DNA from 3 places in the Bariatricus sp. SGI.019 genome. Region 3 is predicted to be linked to each of the others. Evidence: predicted binding sites of a transcription regulator. Region 3 holds the regulator's gene; each other region holds the start of a gene.
What was found. The regulator Rex, encoded in region 3, represses fermentation and respiration genes when NADH is low (regulators of the CRP and FNR family bind a similar motif). The targets are predictions, from matches to a motif close to ATTGTTAANTANTTAACAAT.
Positions count from the first base shown of each region.

Region 1: ACQRD1_RS08080 (4Fe-4S dicluster domain-containing protein) is a predicted target of Rex. The motif match lies at 1,700-1,719, and genes of this name have one in related genera.
Region 2: ACQRD1_RS01940 (DRTGG domain-containing protein) is a predicted target of Rex. The motif match lies at 2,783-2,802, and genes of this name have one in related genera.

Region 1 is NZ_JBNPOQ010000010.1:81,565-88,193, forward strand. It holds gene ACQRD1_RS08080 (4Fe-4S dicluster domain-containing protein) at 133-1,644, opposite strand; gene asnA (aspartate--ammonia ligase) at 1,756-2,763, opposite strand; gene ACQRD1_RS08090 (homocysteine S-methyltransferase family protein) at 2,788-5,175, opposite strand; gene ACQRD1_RS08095 (vitamin B12 dependent-methionine synthase activation domain-containing protein) at 5,225-5,872, opposite strand; gene glgA (glycogen synthase GlgA) at 5,907-6,629, opposite strand, start outside.
Region 2 is NZ_JBNPOQ010000002.1:130,007-136,635, forward strand. It holds gene nuoF (NADH-quinone oxidoreductase subunit NuoF) at 1-1,156, opposite strand, end outside; gene ACQRD1_RS01925 ((2Fe-2S) ferredoxin domain-containing protein) at 1,176-1,550, opposite strand; gene ACQRD1_RS01930 (ATP-binding protein) at 1,569-2,126, opposite strand; gene ACQRD1_RS01935 (complex I 24 kDa subunit family protein) at 2,129-2,623, opposite strand; gene ACQRD1_RS01940 (DRTGG domain-containing protein) at 2,902-3,246, shown strand; gene ACQRD1_RS01945 (ATP-binding protein) at 3,251-3,673, shown strand; gene ACQRD1_RS01950 ([Fe-Fe] hydrogenase large subunit C-terminal domain-containing protein) at 3,693-5,066, shown strand; gene ACQRD1_RS01955 (DRTGG domain-containing protein) at 5,069-5,401, shown strand; gene ACQRD1_RS01960 (PHP domain-containing protein) at 5,398-6,120, shown strand; gene ACQRD1_RS01965 (Type 1 glutamine amidotransferase-like domain-containing protein) at 6,101-6,629, opposite strand, start outside.
Region 3 is NZ_JBNPOQ010000017.1:36,235-42,863, forward strand. It holds gene ACQRD1_RS11395 (NADP-dependent isocitrate dehydrogenase) at 1-1,156, shown strand, start outside; gene ACQRD1_RS11400 (DUF6472 family protein) at 1,276-1,452, shown strand; gene ACQRD1_RS11405 (flavodoxin family protein) at 1,480-2,202, shown strand; gene ACQRD1_RS11410 (ABC-F family ATP-binding cassette domain-containing protein) at 2,203-4,158, opposite strand; gene ACQRD1_RS11415 (redox-sensing transcriptional repressor Rex) at 4,289-4,933, shown strand; gene ACQRD1_RS11420 (NAD(P)H-hydrate dehydratase) at 5,024-6,559, shown strand; gene alr (alanine racemase) at 6,525-6,629, shown strand, end outside.

The sequences.
Region 1 (6,629 bases), on a different contig from region 3:
CATGACCCATTCCTATATATGACCCATACGTATACATGAAATATTTTAGATTCTGTAAAATATTTAAATAACTAAGTTTTAATTATAAAGAGAAGCAAGCGGTTTGTCAACGCTCCGCTTGCCCCTTTGTAGTTACTTTAATTCAATTTCTTCTAATTCTTTTGGAGGTAATTTCTTTGTAGATCCATCTACGAACTCTTTTACCTTCTTCTGTGCTTTTGTAACTTGAAGATTGGTACCTGCACCTGCTACACATCCGCCAGGACATCCCATACCTTCGATCAGACAGCCATTCATTCTTCCGACCTTGGCCATAGACAATATCTTCTTACATTCTGCCAGCCCTTCAGCATGTTCAATCTTAACTTCCACATCTGGGTAATATTCTTTGATGCACTTTTCAATTGCATCAGCAACACCGCCTGCAACCGCATATCCACGTCCTGCACCCGTTGCATTATGGAAGGAAGATTCCGCTTCATATTCCAGAAGATCAATATCCTTTGCATCAAACATTGCCTGCAATTCTTCAAAAGTAATAACAAAGTCTACATCACTTCTTACCGTTCTTCTCATGGCTTCCAGCTTCTTCGCAGCACATGGCCCGATAAATACCACTCTTGCATTCGGATGTTCTTTCTTAATTGTACGGGCAGTTGCCACCATCGGTGTCAGTTCCTGAGAAACCTGGTCAATCATATCTGGGAAATACTTTTTCGCAAGCATCGCCCAGGAAGGACAACAAGAAGTTAATAAGAATGGCAATTCTCCGGTAGCTACTTTATGTACATAATGACGTGCCTCAGCGATTGCTCCGATATCAGCACCCAGTGCAACTTCATATACTTCAGAAAATCCAAGTTCCTGAAGAGCTGCTTTTAAGTTTCTCGGCGTAATATTATCTCCAAACTGTCCTGCAAATGCCGGTGCGATCTCCGCAACGATCTCATCGCCCTCTGTCAGAGCTCTTGCAAGTTGGAAAATCTGAGACTTATCAGAAATAGCTCCAAACGGACAGCTTACCATGCACATTCCACAGGAAACACATTTATCTACGTTGATTTTTGCACGTCCCTGTTCATCTGTTTCAATTGCAGAGACACCACACGCCTTTGCACATGGACGTTCCTTTTTTGAGATTGCATCATATGGACAGACTGTTTTACATTTTCCACAGCTAATACACTTCTCCTGATCGATAAAAGAACGACCATTGACCATAGAGATCGCGCCTCTTGGACAGACTTCCATACATGGATGCGCCAGACAGCCTTTACACATATTGCTGACTTCATATCCTTTCTCCTGACATCCTTCACAGGCTGATGGAATCACCTGCATAAGCGGCGGTTCATAATATTTATCTGAGATGTTGCTGGCTTCCACACCTGCAGTCAGATGAACCGGTTTGTTTTCTGGACGCAGAGATAAGCCCATTGCAAGACGAAGACGCTCTCTTACTACTGCACGTGCACGATAAACACTCTCTCTGTATTTAATCGTATCATCATTCACGATTTTATATGGAATTGCTTCCATATCATCATTCAGAGTATCTGCATTCGCCTTAAATCCCAGTCTGGCAACTTCCTCAAATACTGTTCGTCTGAGTTTTCTAACTGTCGTGTCCAATCCTCTCATCATAGTTCTCATATCCTCCTGGTATAACGTATCATTTTTACAGATTCAACTATAATTATTTGTTAATGAATTGTCAACCATTTCTCTTGTTCCTATTTTAAAACATTTTCTTAATTAGAGAAGGAAGATATTATGTTGTCTGCAAGTCTCCCGCATCTCTTTTGGCCAGATACTTGCCTGTACTTCTCCTACATGTGCACGATCCAAAAGGAGCATACATAATCTGGATTGTCCAATACCGCCGCCGATTGTATAAGGCAATTCTCCATTCAACAGCATCTGATGATATGGAAGATCTTTTCTCTCCTCGCATCCTGCCTTTTTCAGCTGCTCTTCCAGTGATTTTTCATCAACACGGATCCCCATACTGGAAATCTCCAAAGCACTGTTCAGATTCTCAAACCAGAACAGAATATCTCCGTTTAACTGCCAGTCATCATAATCAGGTGCACGTCCATCATGAGGTTTTCCACTTGCCAGTTTATCTCCGATCTGCATTAAGAATACGCAGCCATATTCTTTGGTAATCAGATTTTCTCTTTCTTTTGGCGTTTTATCCGGATAACGATCCTCTAATTCCTGAGAGGTGATAAAGAACACATCATTCGGAAGTTTCTTTACAGCATTGGGATACTTATACCAAACCTCATGCTGCATATGCTTGATGATTTTAAAAATAGTTCTCACAGTTTCTTTTAGAGTATCAATATTTCGTTCTTCCTTCGTAATAACCTTCTCCCAATCCCACTGGTCCACGTAACAGGAATGGAGGTTATCCAGTTCTTCGTCCCGGCGAATGGCATTCATATTGGTATATAACCCTTCTCCTGGCTGAAAACCATACTCATGCAAGGCCATACGTTTCCATTTTGCAAGGGAATGTACCACCTCTACAGTCTCCCCGGGAATTCCAGCAATATCAAACTGTACAGGACGTTCCACACCATTCAGGTTATCATTCAGTCCACTACTCTTTTCCACGAACAACGGTGCTGAGATTCTCTCGAGATTCATTTCCTTCCCTAATTCTTTCTGAAATGTATCACGAATGTATTTAATTGCCTCCTGCGTTTCTCGCACACCCAGACGGGGGTCATATTTTTCTGGTAATATTAATGACATATTCTTCTTCCTCTTTTCCTTCTTTTATTCTTCTGAAAATACTCTCTGTGCATAATACACTGATTGCATTGCATCTTTCCCATAGAAATCGGCACCAATCATATCCGCATAATCTTGATTCAGCACTGCCCCACCAACCATAACTTTACATTCTGGCTTTTTCTGATGCAGAAGCTTAATTGTATCTTCCATGCTGACAACCGTGGTCGTCATCAATGCACTCAAACCAATCAGCTTGACATCTTCCCGGATTGCACAATCTACAATCGTTTCCGGTGGAACATCCTTTCCAAGATCAATCACATCAAAACTGTAGTTTTCCAGCAATACTTTCACAATATTTTTCCCTATATCATGGATATCTCCCTTTACCGTTGCCAGAATCACTTTATCTTTTTTCTGAACATCTCCGCCGTTCTGGGCAAGGACATCTTTCAGCACCGCAAACGCAATCTTCGCTGCATCAGCACTCATCAACAATTGCGGTAAAAAAATGGTTCCTTTCTCAAAACCCTTTCCTACAACATCCAAAGCCGGAATTAAATGTTGATTGATAATCTCCAATGGTTCTTGGGACTTTAACAATTCTCTGGTTGCATGATGAGCTTCTTCTTTTAATCCTTTTTCAATTGCAGATTTTAGAGTAAGCTCTGAAGACATTATTGATGTCGTAGAGATTTGCTGATTTCCATATTTTTGAATATATTCCTCACAATTTTCATCATAATTCATCAATGCGCAAAAAGAATAATAAGAACGCATCATATCTTCGGAAGATGGATTAATAATTCCTGCACTCAGACCATTCTGCATTGCCATAGTATAAAAATTGGAATTAATCGCCGGACGATAAGGAAGTCCAAAAGAGATGTTGGACACCCCCAACACTGTGCATACACCGTATGCTTCCCGTACCCCTTTTAATGCCTCCAATGTTACCTTTGCGCCATCTGGTTCAGAACTGATTGTCATTGCAAGGACGTCAATGACAATATCTTTTTTCTGAATACCATATTTTTCTGCTTCTTTTATAATCTTCCCAGCAATCTTAATCCTTCCTTCTGCAGTATTAGGAATTCCTTCTTCATCAATGGTCAGTCCAATCACCACACCACCATATTTTTGAATCAAAGGAAAAACCTGATCCATAGATTCCTGCTTGCCATTCACAGAATTTACCATCGGTTTCCCATTATATATACGCATCGCAGCTTCCATAGCTTTAATATCTACCGTATCAATCTGTAATGGCAGACTGGTTACACTCTGTAGCTCAGTAATAACTTCTTTCATCATGGCAACTTCATCTATATCCGGAAGGCCGACATTAACGTCCAGAATATGCGCACCTCTGTCTTGCTGTGTGATTCCTTCTTTCAATATGTAATCCATATCGTGTTCTTTTAAAGCCTGCTTGAACTTCTTTTTTCCGGTCGGATTAATTCTCTCTCCGATGATCATAGGCTTCTGCCCTAACAAAACCGCTTTTCCATAAGAAGATACAATCGTTTTATCTGTAGGAACCGGTCTTTGCAGCTGACGGCTCTGAACACCTTGAATCATGACACGGATATGTTCCGGTGTAGTACCACAACATCCACCGATCACACTGGCTCCTAATTGCAGAACTTTCTGCATCGTTTGCGCAAATTGTCTTGGAACTACATCATAGTATACTTCACCATCCCTTTGTTTTGGAAGTCCTGCATTCGGTTTTACAATGACCGGAATAGAAGTGTACTCCATAATCTCACTTAGAATCGGGAGCATCTGCTCAGGCCCCATTCCACAGTTAATTCCTAATGCATCAACTCTTAATCCTTCCAACATAGCAACAACTGACGGAACATCTCCGCCTGTCAAAAGCTTTCCTTTTTCATCAAAAATCATTGTTGCAAATACCGGCAAGTCTGTATTCTCTTTTGCGGCGAGAACAGCTGCTTTTACTTCATAGGTATCACTCATAGTCTCAATATGAATCAGATCCACACCAGCATCTTCTCCATATTTTACCACTTCTTTGAAAGCCTCGTAGGCATCTTCAAACGCAAGATCCCCCATCGGCTTCAGCAGTTTACCAGTTGGTCCTATATCCAATGCCGTATATACTTCTCGTCCGTCATGCACTCCTAAAGATGCTGCTTTTTTTACATTCGCTACAGCAGCTGTCACAATATCTTTTAATGCATATTTTGAATCATGGAATTTTAATGCGTTAGCACCAAAAGTATTCGTCAGAACAATGTCACTTCCCGCCTCATAATATTGACGATGAATATCAACGATTTCTTCTGTATGTTCCAGGTTCCATACTTCTGGAAGTTCTCCTGGCTTCAGTCCTTTCGACTGAAGCAAAGTTCCCATTCCACCATCAAAATACAATAATTCTTTTCCCAGTCGTTCTAATAACATTCGTCTTCTCCTTTGTTGTCATCTCATCTGTTCATTCTTCCGCAATCCTCTATGGACATCTCCGATATATACAATCTTTTTTTTCACAAGCTTCACACCCTTTCATATGGCAAGGCTCTTTGCTTCGACTCACACCAATGACGGCTGTCACAGATTTCGTCGGCGTCAACATACTGCTGTCTGTCATAGTTAAACCGATGGTTTTTGCTGTATCCAGCATTCGTAAGATCATTTCCTGATGTTCAATAGGAAAGTCTCCATATCCTGGGCTGAATCTCGGCCTAAGATAGAGTCTATCTTTTTCTAATTCTTTTCCTATGCTCTGCTGACACTCATCCAGATATTCTTCCAGCATAGCTGCTGCACATGCCTGCAGTGTAACTACTCTGGCCATATCTGTCAGCGCGTACTTTCGCAACAGCATATCTACTCCTGCACCAAGAGTCGCTCCTAATATGACCGCTGATTGACACCCCGCCAAATTCTTTCCCAGATTTTTACTGATAATATTCAGCTTCCCAATTTGCAAACGATCTGTCTCCTTGAAGGATACGTCAAAAATGCGATAGATGATTCGCTTTCCCGCTATCTGGTCCAGTTCCGCAAACGAACTTTCCACTAAAGCAAGTGTATGATCATCTACCGCATGGCTTCCATATCCCAAGTAACGAATCGCCTCTTTCGTCCTTGTATCCATAACCTCGTCCTTCTACATATCTCTTGCGAACTTCTTACATACTATCGTATAATTCCTCATACTGTCTTGCAGAATTATTCCATGAGAAGTCCTGTGCCATAGCACGTTCAACAATCTTATTCCAGTCACGCTTTTTATCATAGTAAATGCGCTCTGCATAACGTATCGTCGCAAGCATCTCATGCGCATTGTAATTTGAAAAACTAAAGCCCGTACCAGTCTTTTCATATTCATTATATGGCTCTACCGTATCTTTCAAACCACCAGTTTCTCTTACAATCGGCAACGTTCCATAACGAAGACTCATCAACTGACTCAATCCACATGGTTCAAACAGAGATGGCATCAAAAATGCATCGCAGGAAGCATATATCTTATGGGAAAGTGCATCTGAGTAATAAATATTTGCAGATACCTTACCTGGATATTTCCACTCGAAATGGCGGAACATATTCTCATACTGTGCTTCTCCTGTTCCAAGCACTACCAATTGAATTGCATCCTGACAAAGCTCATCCATCACATAGGCCACAAGATCAAATCCTTTTTGATCTGTCAAACGAGATACCACACCAATCAACATCGTATGGCTGTCCTGAGTCAGATTAAGTTCTTTCTGAAGAGCAATCTTATTTTTGACTTTTTCTCGCCGGAAATTGCTGATCGAATATTTTTTCTCAATCTTTGTATCTGTCTCTGGGTTATATTCATCATAATCCAGACCATTTACAATACCTGACAAACAATTGGAGCGGGC
Region 2 (6,629 bases), on a different contig from region 3:
TTGGAATACCTCCGCCGATTTCTTCTACGATCTCGCGAAGTGTTGTTCCCATTGGAATCTCAACAAGACCTGTATTTTTAACTTTTCCACCAAGAGCAAATACTTTGGTTCCTTTAGATTTCTCTGTTCCCATGGATGCAAACCAATCCGCACCATTTAAAATGATCTGAGGAATGTTTGCCAGAGTCTCAACATTGTTCAGAATTGTCGGTTTCTGGAACAGACCCTTTAATGCAGGGAATGGCGGACGTGGACGAGGTTCTCCTCGATTACCTTCAATAGAAGTCATAAGCGCTGTCTCTTCTCCACACACGAATGCTCCTGCACCAAGACGAAGCTCAATATCAAAATCAAATCCTGTATCAAAAATATTTTTTCCTAACAGGCCATATTCTCTTGCCTGTTTAATTGCGATATTTAGACGCTCAACTGCGATCGGATACTCAGCACGTACATAGATATATCCCTGAGATGCTCCGATTGCATAGCCGGCAATTGCCATTGCCTCTAATACTACATGCGGATCTCCTTCCAGAACGGAACGATCCATGAATGCACCCGGGTCTCCTTCGTCGGCATTACAACAGACATACTTCTGATCTGCAGCATTTGCAGCAGCAAATTTCCATTTCAATCCAGTCGGGAATCCTGCTCCGCCACGTCCGCGAAGTCCGCTGTCCAGAATGATCTGGATAACCTCTTCCGGTTTCATCGTTGTAAGGACTGTACCAAGAGCTTCATATCCACGGGTTCCAATATATTCTTCAATATTTTCCGGATTAATAACACCACAGTTACGAAGTGCAACTCTGTGTTGCTTCTTATAGAACTGTGTTTCCTGCAGTGGAAGAATCTCTTCACTGCTCTTTACTGTCTCATCATAAAGAAGACGTTTTACAACTCTTCCTTTTAAGAGGTGCTCGGATACAATTTCCGGAATATCTTCTTCCTTTACCATTGCATAAAAAGAGCCTTCCGGATATACAATCATAATTGGACCTAATGCACACAAACCGAAACAACCGGTCTTAACAACACCAACTTCATTCTCTAATCCGTTTTTCTTAATCTCTTCTACAAGTCTTTCTCTGATCTTCTGGCTGCCTGAGGAAGTACATCCTGTTCCACCACATACCAAAACGTGCGAACGATACATAGACCTATACCTCCTTTACTTATAATTGCTGCGCCCCTAATGTGTATTTTGTAACGACCTGTCCCTTCTTCAGATGAAGTTCAAATACCTCCATCGCTTTCTCAGGATTCATCTTCACATAAGTTACTTTTTCTTTTCCTGGTTCCAATACTTCAACGATCGGCTCATACTGGCATAATCCAATACATCCTGTCGGAGTCACACTGATCTTATCCGTCAAAAATTCCTTCTGCACTGCATCTGATAAAGCCGTAAGCACCGGTCTTGCTCCACTTGCAATTCCACAGGTCGCCATACCGACAACGACTCTGGTCTGTGTCTCACTCTCAGAACGGACACCGACTTTTCCTTGATTTCTTTCTCTTATTGCTTTTAATTCTTCCAGAGATTTCATACCTTTCCTCCCTTTACGTCATAATGTTTCTCCGTCATCCACTTCTGCCTTATTCGTATCCAGATATTCCCGAATAAACTGAGACACTTCAGCATCTTTGAACGACAAGCCGCCTAATATATTCTTCATTTCCTTTGTATCAAGCACAAATCCTTTACCGTCATATTCATATTTATAATGAAAATCAATTGATTCATTGAATACTATCAATGTATAAATAGTCGAATTAATGTCACCCAACGGCATCCTATCAATATGAGACAATCCAAATACTGCCTTTACACAGGTGCCTTCCTGTTCCTTCGAGCAAATCGAAAAGCTTCCCCCGGTACTTTCAGCTGCCTGTTTAAAAAAAGGAATACCAAGGCCAACTCTACGGGTCGTTCTTGTCGTGTAGAAAGGGTCCGTCACCTTTTTCACTTGCTCCTCACTCATTCCACATCCATTATCAATTACCGATACTTCAAGAATGTCCTTTTCTGTATTTGCTATGACACTAATCTCTATGTAGCTGGCTCCAGCACGCACAGAGTTTTCTGTAACATCCAGAATATTCAATGCAATTTCTGTCATCATATCTATTCATATTTGGCCAGAATATCATCAATATCATCTACTGTAAGCCGGCCGTATACTTCATCATTAACCATCATGACTGGTGCCAGTCCGCAGGCTCCTACACAACGACAGGCATCCAGGGAAAATTTACCATCTGGAGTACATTCTCCTCCTACGATTCCCAGTTTTTCCATCAGCTTATTGTAAATATCACCAGAACCTTTTACATAGCAAGCTGTACCAAGACAGACAGATATACGATAACGTCCTTTTGGGTTCAAGTTAAACTGAGAATAGAATGTGGCAACCCCATAGATCTTCTCTAATGGAATACCCGTTTCATCAGAAATGATTGTCTGAACCTCAATAGGCAGATATCCATAAATATCCTGAGCCCTTTGCATAATCGGCATCAAGGAACCTTTTTCGTCTTTCAGTTCATGAATCATCTCTAACAGTTCTTTTTTTTGTTCTTCCGTTCCATTGAACTGAACTGTAGATTTTTTAGAAAGCATTCTCTTTTACCTCCCTTAGTTATTGTCAAATTTTGTCGTTTTCACCAGAAAACTCATTTCATTTTTTCATTCTAGCATACAAATTTTCAAAAATCTATAGCTTTTTCTCATGTAATTTAGTTAATTTTCCGACAGCTTCGTTTGTTATTTCACTATCATATTGTTAAAATATTTTCAATTTTAAAAACCATTTTTTGTGTATTTTGTACAATTTCATGGTTGAATTCATCTTTTTGCAATGCTATACTAAAATAAATCTATCCATTCGGGAGGTATTTATGACAATCGAAAGAATAAAAACTTTGTTAGATGCGGATGTTCTTTATGGCAATAATTGTCTGGACAGTGAAGTACATTATGCTTTCTCATCCGATATGATGAGTGATGTCCTTGCCTACGCCGATGAACACTCCGCCTTAATTACTGGTCTGTGTAATCCACAGGTCGTACGGACCGCCGAGATGCTTGACATTGTCTGTATTATATTTGTAAGAAATAAAATCCCAGACTCCAACATTCTGACTCTGGCAGAAGAAAAAGGGATTGTCATACTCTGTACACGCCACGATATGTTCACATCATGTGGCATACTATACAGCAATGGATTACTTGGAGGTGTATAACTTCATGTGTGAAAAACTTGTATTTAATTACGTTATCTCTGGAGATGACTTCACACGCGCCGGGGAAGCCAGCAGTGATGTAAAAAACAAACTAAAAGTGATGGGAATCGACAATAATGTGATACGCAAGGTCGCAATTGCTATGTATGAAGGTGAGATCAACATGGTCATTCATGCCAATGGCGGCACGATCAAGGTCGAGATCGCACCAGATAATATTCGCATGATCCTTGCAGATGTTGGCCCAGGGATTGCGGATATTGATAAAGCAATGGAACAGGGATATTCCACTGCACCGGAAGAGGTTCGCGCTCTTGGCTTCGGTGCTGGAATGGGACTCCCCAACATGAAGAAATACTCAGATTACATGAACATTGACTCAACGATAGGAGTAGGCACTACAGTCACCATGGATGTGCATTTTTAAACTGTAGGGAGGGAAACTTTTGAACAAATTCATTAATTCTGTACAACTGGATAAAAAAGCCTGCACAGGGTGTATCAACTGCATTAAATACTGTCCTACCCAAGCCATACGCGTACAGAATGGGAAGGCAAAGATCAACCCGAAATTTTGCGTAGATTGCGGTCGTTGCCTCAGGTATTGTCCACATCACGCAAAAGTGGCAATCTATGATTCCGTTGACGAAATCAAAAAATACAAATATACGGTTGCTCTACCAGCACCTTCACTCTACTCACAATTTAATAACCTTAAGAACATTGATATTGTGCTGAATGCCCTGCTTTCCATGGGCTTTGATGATGTTTTTGAGGTCAGCGCTGCCGCCGAACTTGTCTCTGAAGCTTCTCACGCATATATTCAGGAACATATTGATGAAGCACCTTTCATCAGCACCGCATGCCCTACCATTGTAAGAATCATTCGTGTGAAATTCCCAACGCTGATTCCAAGACTTCTCCCATTAAAGCCACCCGTAGAGGTCGCTGCAGAGATTGCACGAAAAAGAGCTATAGAAAAAACAGGTCTGAACTCGGAAGATATCGGCATTTTCTTTATCTCTCCATGCCCATCAAAAGTAACTTATGTAAAATCGCCTTTGGGTATTGAGAAAAGCGAAATCGATAAAGTCCTTGCAATAAAAGAAGTGTATCCTATTTTACTGGAGCACATGACACACGATGAATCTAGGTTAAAGCCCCTGTCTGAGTCTGGGCGGATCGGAATCGGCTGGAGCAACGCAGGTGGCGAATCCAGTGGATTGCTTACCGACAATTATCTGGCCTGCGATGGTATCATGAGTGCTTTAAGAGTATTAAGTGATCTGGAAGACGAAAAATTCCACGATCTTAAATTTGTAGAATTAAATGCATGTAACGGTGGATGCGTGGGCGGTTCTCTGACCGTTGAAAATCCCTACATCGCTACTGCAAAATCCAAGAAGTTACATAGGAATCTCCCAGTTTCAAGATCCCATATCAAGGATTTTGATGAACTTGATTACCACTGGTCTACCTACGTTGAATATGAACCTGTATTCCGCTTGGGCAAGTCTTTCCGCGAAAGTTTTGAAATGATGGGATTAATCGAAGAATTGACAGAGCAGCTCCCCGGTCTTGACTGTGGCTCCTGCGGTGCACCGACATGCCGCGCACTGGCAGAAGATATCGTACGGGGAAATGCAACGAAAAATGACTGTATCTATTCTTTCCACGAATATATCGGCACTTTATCAAAAGACATCTCTTCTATGATGTCTTCTCTGGAGAAAAGCGCTGATAAAGATGAAGATACCATGCGTATGCTAAAGGATTATATACTAAAACTGACATCCGAAATCGAGAAAAAGGAGCAATGATTATGAAAACTATTCAGTCACTGATCGACTCAGGAATCTTCACACTTAGTACAGTTGGAGATTCTTCCAGAACAATATCCAAAATATTTTGCTGTGATCTTCTGAGCATTGCCATGAGTAAGGCACCTGCTGAAAGTGCATGGGTCACTGTCATGGGAAATAAAAATACAATTGCTGTTGCTTCTCTGACCGACGTTTCCTGTATTATACTGGCAGAAGGAATTACTTTTTCCGAAGAAGACCTTTCCTGTGCTGAAAAAGAGGGGATTACCGTCTTTTCAACTGATCTTCCCATCTTTGATGCCGCACTAAAATTGCAGGAGTTATTACTATGATGCCCCTGTACTACGATCTGCACTTGCATTCTTGTCTGTCTCCCTGTGGTGATGATGACATGACACCCGCCAATCTTGTAGGCATGGCTTCTGTCAAGGGACTCGACGTAATCGCATTGACAGATCATAATTCATGCAAAAATTGTCCTGCTGCAATGAAACATGGGGAAGAATATGGCGTAATCGTGATCCCCGGAATGGAACTTACTACTGCCGAAGAGGTTCATGTTGTCTGCCTGTTTCCGGATCTGGAAAGTGCAATGTCCTTTGACGCATATATCTACGAACATATTCTTCCAATTAAAAACCGAGAAAATATATTCGGGAAACAACAGATCATGAATGAATTCGATCAAGTCATCGGACAAGTTGACCGGCTTCTGATCAGCGCTACTGACATATCTTTTGATCATGTATTCTCATTGGTAGAATCCTATCATGGAATTGCATATCCCGCTCACATTGATAAATCTACAACGAGCTTGCTGTCAAATCTCGGCTTTGTTCCTCCAGACAGCACATTTTCCTGTGCAGAAATTAACAATTTTGACCATCTCCATCGCATACAAAAAGAGCATCCCTACTTTTTAAATTGTAACATGATCAGTAGTTCCGATGCTCATTATCTTATAGATATCAATGAACCTTATTATCAGATTCATTCAGAATCCCGCAAGATTCCTCATATATTGAATAGTCTTATTCACCGGAATAATTAATTCCGGTGAATCTTATCCTTTGACCTTGTTCACAGATCTGCGTAATCTCCCCATCTTGTATCAGGTAAGCTTCCCCGTATATTGTCGTATTGTCGTCCTCACACAACACATAACTTCCATCTACCAGTGCATAAAATCTATTTCCCATACTGTCAGGACAGGTAATATCTTCTATTATCCGCTTTCCATCCAGCATATGTTCTCTAACTTCCTGATAATGAGGCAAAATCATCAGTTCTGTTAACCCCAGTCCTTCCATATATCTCTGATACTCTGGATCTTCTGATTCTCCTTCCAACTCCGGCTGTGCATATACGATTCTGGCACAATTCATACTTCCGGCACTGATTCCCATAACAATTCCCGAAAATCCACAGAGTAATTCTTTTAACCCCAATTCTCTAAAGAATGCATTTTGTGTTGGAACATGACCGCCTCCTAAGATCAATATATCACTCTCCTGGATCAGCCACTGGATATCCTGTGCATTCCTGCTGTCACACACCGCA
Region 3 (6,629 bases):
TGGAGATGAGATGACAAGAATCTTGTGGAAGATGATCAAAGAGAATCTTCTGGAACCATTTATTGAACTGAACACGGAGTATTATGATCTTGGACTGGAACACAGAAATGAGACCAATGACCAAGTAACCATCGATTCTGCAAATGCTACTAAAAAATATAAAGTAGCAGTGAAATGTGCAACAATCACACCAAATGCCGCACGTATGACAGAATATAATCTAAAAGAAATGTGGAAGAGTCCGAATGGAACAATCCGTGCTATTCTTGACGGAACAGTATTTCGCGCTCCAATTGTGGTAAAGGGAATAGAACCTTGTGTGAAGAATTGGAAGAAACCAATTACAATAGCGAGACATGCTTATGGTGACGTTTATAAGAATACGGAGATGAAGATTCCGGGACCTGGAAAAGTAGAACTGGTTTATACTGCCGAAGATGGAACAGAAACGAGAGAACTGGTACATAATTATGCAGGACCAGGTGTTGCACAGGGAATGCACAATCTGTGCGGATCCATTGAAAGTTTTGCAAGAAGCTGCTTCAATTATGCTTTGGATACCAAGCAGGATCTGTGGTTTGCGACGAAAGATACGATTTCTAAAAAATATGATCATACATTCAAAGATATTTTCCAGGAAATCTATGATGCAGAATATGCAGAAAAATTTGAAAACGCTGGTATCGTATATTTCTATACGTTGATTGATGATGCAGTTGCCCGCGTTATGAAATCAGAAGGCGGATATATCTGGGCATGTAAGAACTATGACGGAGATGTAATGAGTGATATGGTTTCTTCCGCATTCGGTTCATTGGCTATGATGACCTCTGTACTGGTATCTCCAGAAGGTTATTATGAATATGAAGCTGCACATGGAACAGTACAGCGTCATTATTATAAACACTTAAAAGGAGAAGAAACATCAACCAATTCAGTTGCCACTATATTTGCATGGACCGGAGCGTTGAGAAAACGTGGTGAATTAGACAGCAATCAGGAATTGATGGATTTTGCAGATAAGCTTGAAAAAGCAACGATCGACACAATTGAAGAAGGAAAAATGACCAAAGATCTTGCTTTAATTACAACTTTAGAGAATCCAACTGTGTTGAATAGTGAAGAGTTTATAAAAGCAATTGCTGAGAAATTGTAGTAATTAATAGTAAAAAGGGGACGTAGTAAAATTAACTTTTACTACGTCCCCTTTTTACATTTAGGGTGTACCCAAATGAAAAATATGTTATACTTGTTCCCAGGAAGGAGTTGTGTATCGTGAAGAGTAATTGTGAATCATGTGCTCATTATGAATATGATGAGGACTATGAATGTTTCACTTGTCAGATGGCATTAGATGAGGATGAATTGTATCGATTTGTGACCAATACATATTACGATTGCCCATATTATAGTTATGGCGATGAATATACGATTGTTAGACATCAGATGTAGATTATATGAATGGGGGAAGTATAGAAGATGAATATATTGATGATTAATGGAACTATGCGAAAGGGTTCTACTTATCATGTGGGAAAAATGTTGATTGATAAGATTGCTACAAAGGAGGATCAGGTAATTGAACTATTTCTACCGAAGGATATGCCTGAGTTTTGCAGAGGCTGTGGAAGATGTATTATGGAAGATGAGACAAAATGTTTTGATTATCTAATGTACATGAAGCGGTTGACTGGCTTGATTGATAAAGCTGACCTGTTGATTCTGACTTCACCGGTTCATGTCATGCATGTAACGGGAGCGATGAAATCTATGTTGGATCATTATGGATATCGTTTTATGGTTCACAGACCGGGAGCTTCTATGTTTCGAAAACAGGCAGTGTGTATTGCAACTGCCGCGGGAGGCGGCGTGAGATCTACGCTTAAGGATATGAAGATTAGTCTCCAGTTCTGGGGTGCCGCTAGAGTGTATACCTACGGAATGTCGGTGGCATCGCTTGGTTGGGATGGTGTCAGTGCAGATAAGAAAGAGCGGATTGACAGAGATTTGAGTAAGCTTGTATTAAAGATTTCCAAAGATCCAGATGGAGTGAATCCAGGAATCAAGACTCGTGCTCTGTTCTATATTATGAGAAGCTTTCATAAAAAAGGAATGAGTCCGGTGGATGATAATTATTGGAAAGAAATGGGATGGCTTGGAAAAGAACGTCCATGGAAATTACTGAAAAAGGAAGAGCTGTAGCTATTCAGCCAGCTCTTCCCATTTTATATACAGCTCTTCAAGTTCTTCCGCAATAGCTGCCTTTTCATTGGCTAATTCCTGACATTTAATGGAACTTGTAAAAATATCTTCCTGCAACATCATTTCGTCAATCTTAGCATCCCGCTCTTCAAGAGTAGTGATGCGTTCTTCGGTTTTCTTCAGTTCGTTTTTTCGTTTTCGCTCGCGAGCCTGTGCTTCTTTTTGTTCCTTCCAGTCGAGCTTAGAATCTGACACATTTGCTGCAACAGAGTCTTTGCCAGAAGATATAGCAGAATTTGCAGTTCCTGGAATATAAACAGAAGACGGGGCACCAGCATAAATGGTTGTTAGCTCGTCTTTTTTTTCAAGATAATAGTCATAATTCCCTATATAATTTACAAAAGTCTGATTCACCAGATCAAGGATCCTTGTTGCTGTCTGATTGATAAAATAACGATCGTGTGAAACATATAAGATAGTTCCGGTATAGTTGTTCAATGCTTTTTCCAGAATTTCTTTTGATGGAATATCCAAGTGGTTTGTTGGTTCGTCAAGAATCAGAAAATTAGCTTTCGAAAGCATCAGCTTCGCTAAAGATACTCTGCCACGTTCTCCACCGCTTAGGTCACCGATCCGTTTAAACACATCATCCCCAGTAAATAAAAAAGCGGCCAGCATATTTCTGATCTTCGTGTTAGTCAAATCCGGGTAATCATCTGAAATTTCGTCAAAAATGGTTTTTTCCATATGTAGTACATGGTGTTCCTGATCATAGTATCCGATCGCTACATTAGTTCCCAATGTAAATGTACCGGAATCTGCTGATATTACCTGATTTAAGATTTTTAAAAGTGTTGTTTTCCCCGTTCCATTGTCACCGATGATTGCAACATGTTCCCCGCGTTTAATGTCAAAACTTATATCTTGAAACAGAACTTGATTTGGAAATGATTTACTTAGATGTTCAACAGACAGAACATCGTTACCGCTGACACAAGAAGGCTCTAATGTTAAGTGAATCTCATTATTTGCTTCCAAGGGTTTCTCTACAGGACGGATCTTTTCCAACATCTTTTCACGGCTTTCTGCACGCTTAATAGATTTCTCACGATTAAAAGAACGAAGCTTTTCAATTACGGCTTCCTGATGCTTTATTTCTTGCTGCTGATTTAAATATTCTTTTATCTGAGCATCACGAAGCTGCTGCTTTTTGGCAGCATAATCACTGTAATTTCCATTATAGGTCATCAATTTTCCAGATTCGATTTCTAAGACCTTAGTCACTACTTTGTTCAAAAAGTAACGGTCATGAGATACGATCAGAACGGCTCCTGGATAATTCAGAAGATAAGTTTCTAACCAAGCTATAGAGTTTAGATCCAAGTGGTTAGTAGGCTCGTCCAAAAGCAAGATATCTGGCTTGGTGAGCAATAATTTACCAAGAGAGACGCGGGTTTTCTGACCCCCAGAAAGGGTATCTACGGGTTTAGAAAAATCATTTTCTGTAAAACCAAGACCTTTTAATACCCCGTTAATCTCACTTTCATATGCATAACCATTCTGGCGTTCAAAAGAAGCTGTCAGACGATTATATGTTTCAAGGCGTGATGTCAATGCATCACCTTCTAAATGTTTTAATTCTAATTCGATGGAACGGATCTGTGTTTCCATTTCGATGATATCAGATTTGGCAAGTTTCACTTCTTCATAGATAGTGCTTCCACTTTGCATAGCCTGATGCTGTGCAAGATATCCCAAGGTTTTGCCTTTGGTTAAAATTACTTCTCCGCGGTCAGAAGGAAGCTCACCTACAATCATTTTAAAAAGCGTTGATTTTCCCGCTCCATTGGGACCAACAAGAGCTGCTTTTTCGTGATCTTCTATATGAAAAGAACCGTCAGCGATAATCACTTTTTCGCCGAAAGATTTACTGATTCCGTGACATGCTAATATCATATTATTTTCATATCCTCCTTTTTCACTCGTTTTCATTATAGCGAAAATAGGACAAAATACAACTAAAAGTTTGACTTTGTTCACACAATTCTATATAATATTTCTTAGAATGAAATGGAAGGTGAGACTATTGGAAGAGAGAGAGATTTCCCAGGCGGTCATCCGTAGATTGCCACGATACTATCGATACTTAGGAGAGCTACTTGAAAATGGAGTGGAGCGTATCTCGTCTAACGATTTGAGTAAGCGTATGAAAGTGACTGCATCTCAGATTCGTCAGGATCTTAACAATTTTGGTGGGTTCGGTCAGCAGGGTTATGGTTATAACGTTAAATATTTGTATACAGAGATTGGTAAGATTCTTGGCTTGGAAGAGGCTCATAATATGATTATTATAGGAGCTGGTAATTTGGGGCAGGCTCTTGCTAATTATGCAGCTTTTGAGAAGAGAGGATTTGTATTAAAAGGAATTTTTGATGTCAACCCAAGATTGGTAGGTGTTTCAATCAGAGGCGTGCCGATTCGTATGATGGATGAGTTAAAGTCATTTGTCCAACAGAATGATGTTGAGATTGCAGTTTTAACTATTCCAAAGGACAAGGCAATTGAAGTGGCTAATATGCTGGTAGACAATGGTGTTCGTGCAATTTGGAATTTTGCCCATACAGATTTGAATCTGCCGGATCATATAATTGTTGAAAATGTACACTTGTCTGAAAGCTTAATGCAGTTATCATACAATATTAGCCGATATAACGAAGAACATAAGAAATAAAAAGCAAAGACGTGTAATGACTGGCATGCGCAGACGGGCTGGTTTTTACACGTCCTTTTATATTGTAAAATGAACTTGGAAGGTGAGATTATGCGATATCTGCTTAATGGAAATCAAATGAAAAAGGCGGATCAATATACAATACAGGAACTGGGAATTTCGTCTATGGAGTTAATGGAGCGTGCTGCAAAGAGATGTGTAGAGACTATGGAGGCGGAAAAGCTTGATCTGTCCAAAGCGTGTATCGTATGTGGTTCAGGGAATAATGGTGGTGATGGATTTGCGATAGCGAGACTTTTAAAGGAAAAAGGGTATCCTGTGACAGTTTGTTTTGTAGGAAATGAATCTCATCGTACGGATGAAACAAAACAGCAGATGAGTAAATTAAGGGAAACAGGTGTTGAGATATTCAAAGAGTACAAAGAAGACGAATATAGTATCATAATAGATGCGATGTTCGGTGTTGGACTTAGCCGTGAGATTATAGGAAAATATTTTCAGATTATTCAGAAGATGAATGAAGCAAAGGCTGTAAAATTTGCTGTAGATATGCCATCTGGAATATCTGCGAATCATGGAAGTGTCCTTGGAATTGCTTTCCGTGCAGATATTACGGTGACTTTTCAAATGGAAAAGCTGGGACTTGCAATCTATCCCGGAAAGGAATATTCTGGTAAAGTGATTGTAGCTGATATCGGAATCCATACGGAAAAAATAATTGCTACCGAAAAAACGGCATATACTTATGAGAAGAAGGAATATTGTAAATTTCTGCCAGCCAGAAAAGAAAATTCGAATAAAGGGACATATGGGAAGTTACTTGTAATTGCAGGAAGTAAAGGTATGTCTGGAGCGGCTTATCTGAATGCAAAAGCGGCATATATGTCTGGAGCAGGACTGGTACAGATCTATACACCGGAAGAAAATAGGATTATTTTACAGCAGCTCCTTCCGGAAGCAATTATTACAACTTATGACATTTTTGATAAGACTGAGTTGTTAAATCTTTTAACATGGGCAGATGCAGTTTGTATTGGATCTGGAATAGGAATCAGTGAGCGTTCCAGGAGAATATTGAAGGCAACTCTTGAGCATGTGAAAGTACCTTGTCTGATTGATGCAGATGGTTTGAACCTGATTGCGGAGCATAACGCTTATCTTCAAAAGATTCATCATACAGATTTTGTGATAACACCACATATGAAAGAGATGTCACGGCTGTTACATATAAGTGTAGAGGAATTAAAACAACATAGGATGGATATACTGGATTCATTTGTTCAAAAAAGTCAATGGACTTGTGTACTGAAAGATGCCAGAACTATTGTTGCATCAGTTTCTGAAGGAAACTATGTAAATATGTCGGGTAATTCGGCAATGGCAAAAGCTGGTTCTGGAGATGTACTGGCGGGAATAATAGCTGCGCTTTTGGCGCAAGGACTCAGTTGTAGGAAAGCCGCTGTTTTGGGAGCATACCTACATGGAAGAGCAGGTGATTATGCCCGTATCGATAAAGGAAGTTATAGTGTTTTGGCAAGAGATTTGACGGAGTATCTATCCAATGCATTTAAAGAGCAGGAGGAGGTAAAAAGTGAAGAATTATACGAGAGTCTGTGTAAGGATTGATCTTGATGCAATAGAATATAATATTGAGATGATGAAGGCAAATATACAAGATGGTGTTAAGATGCTGGCA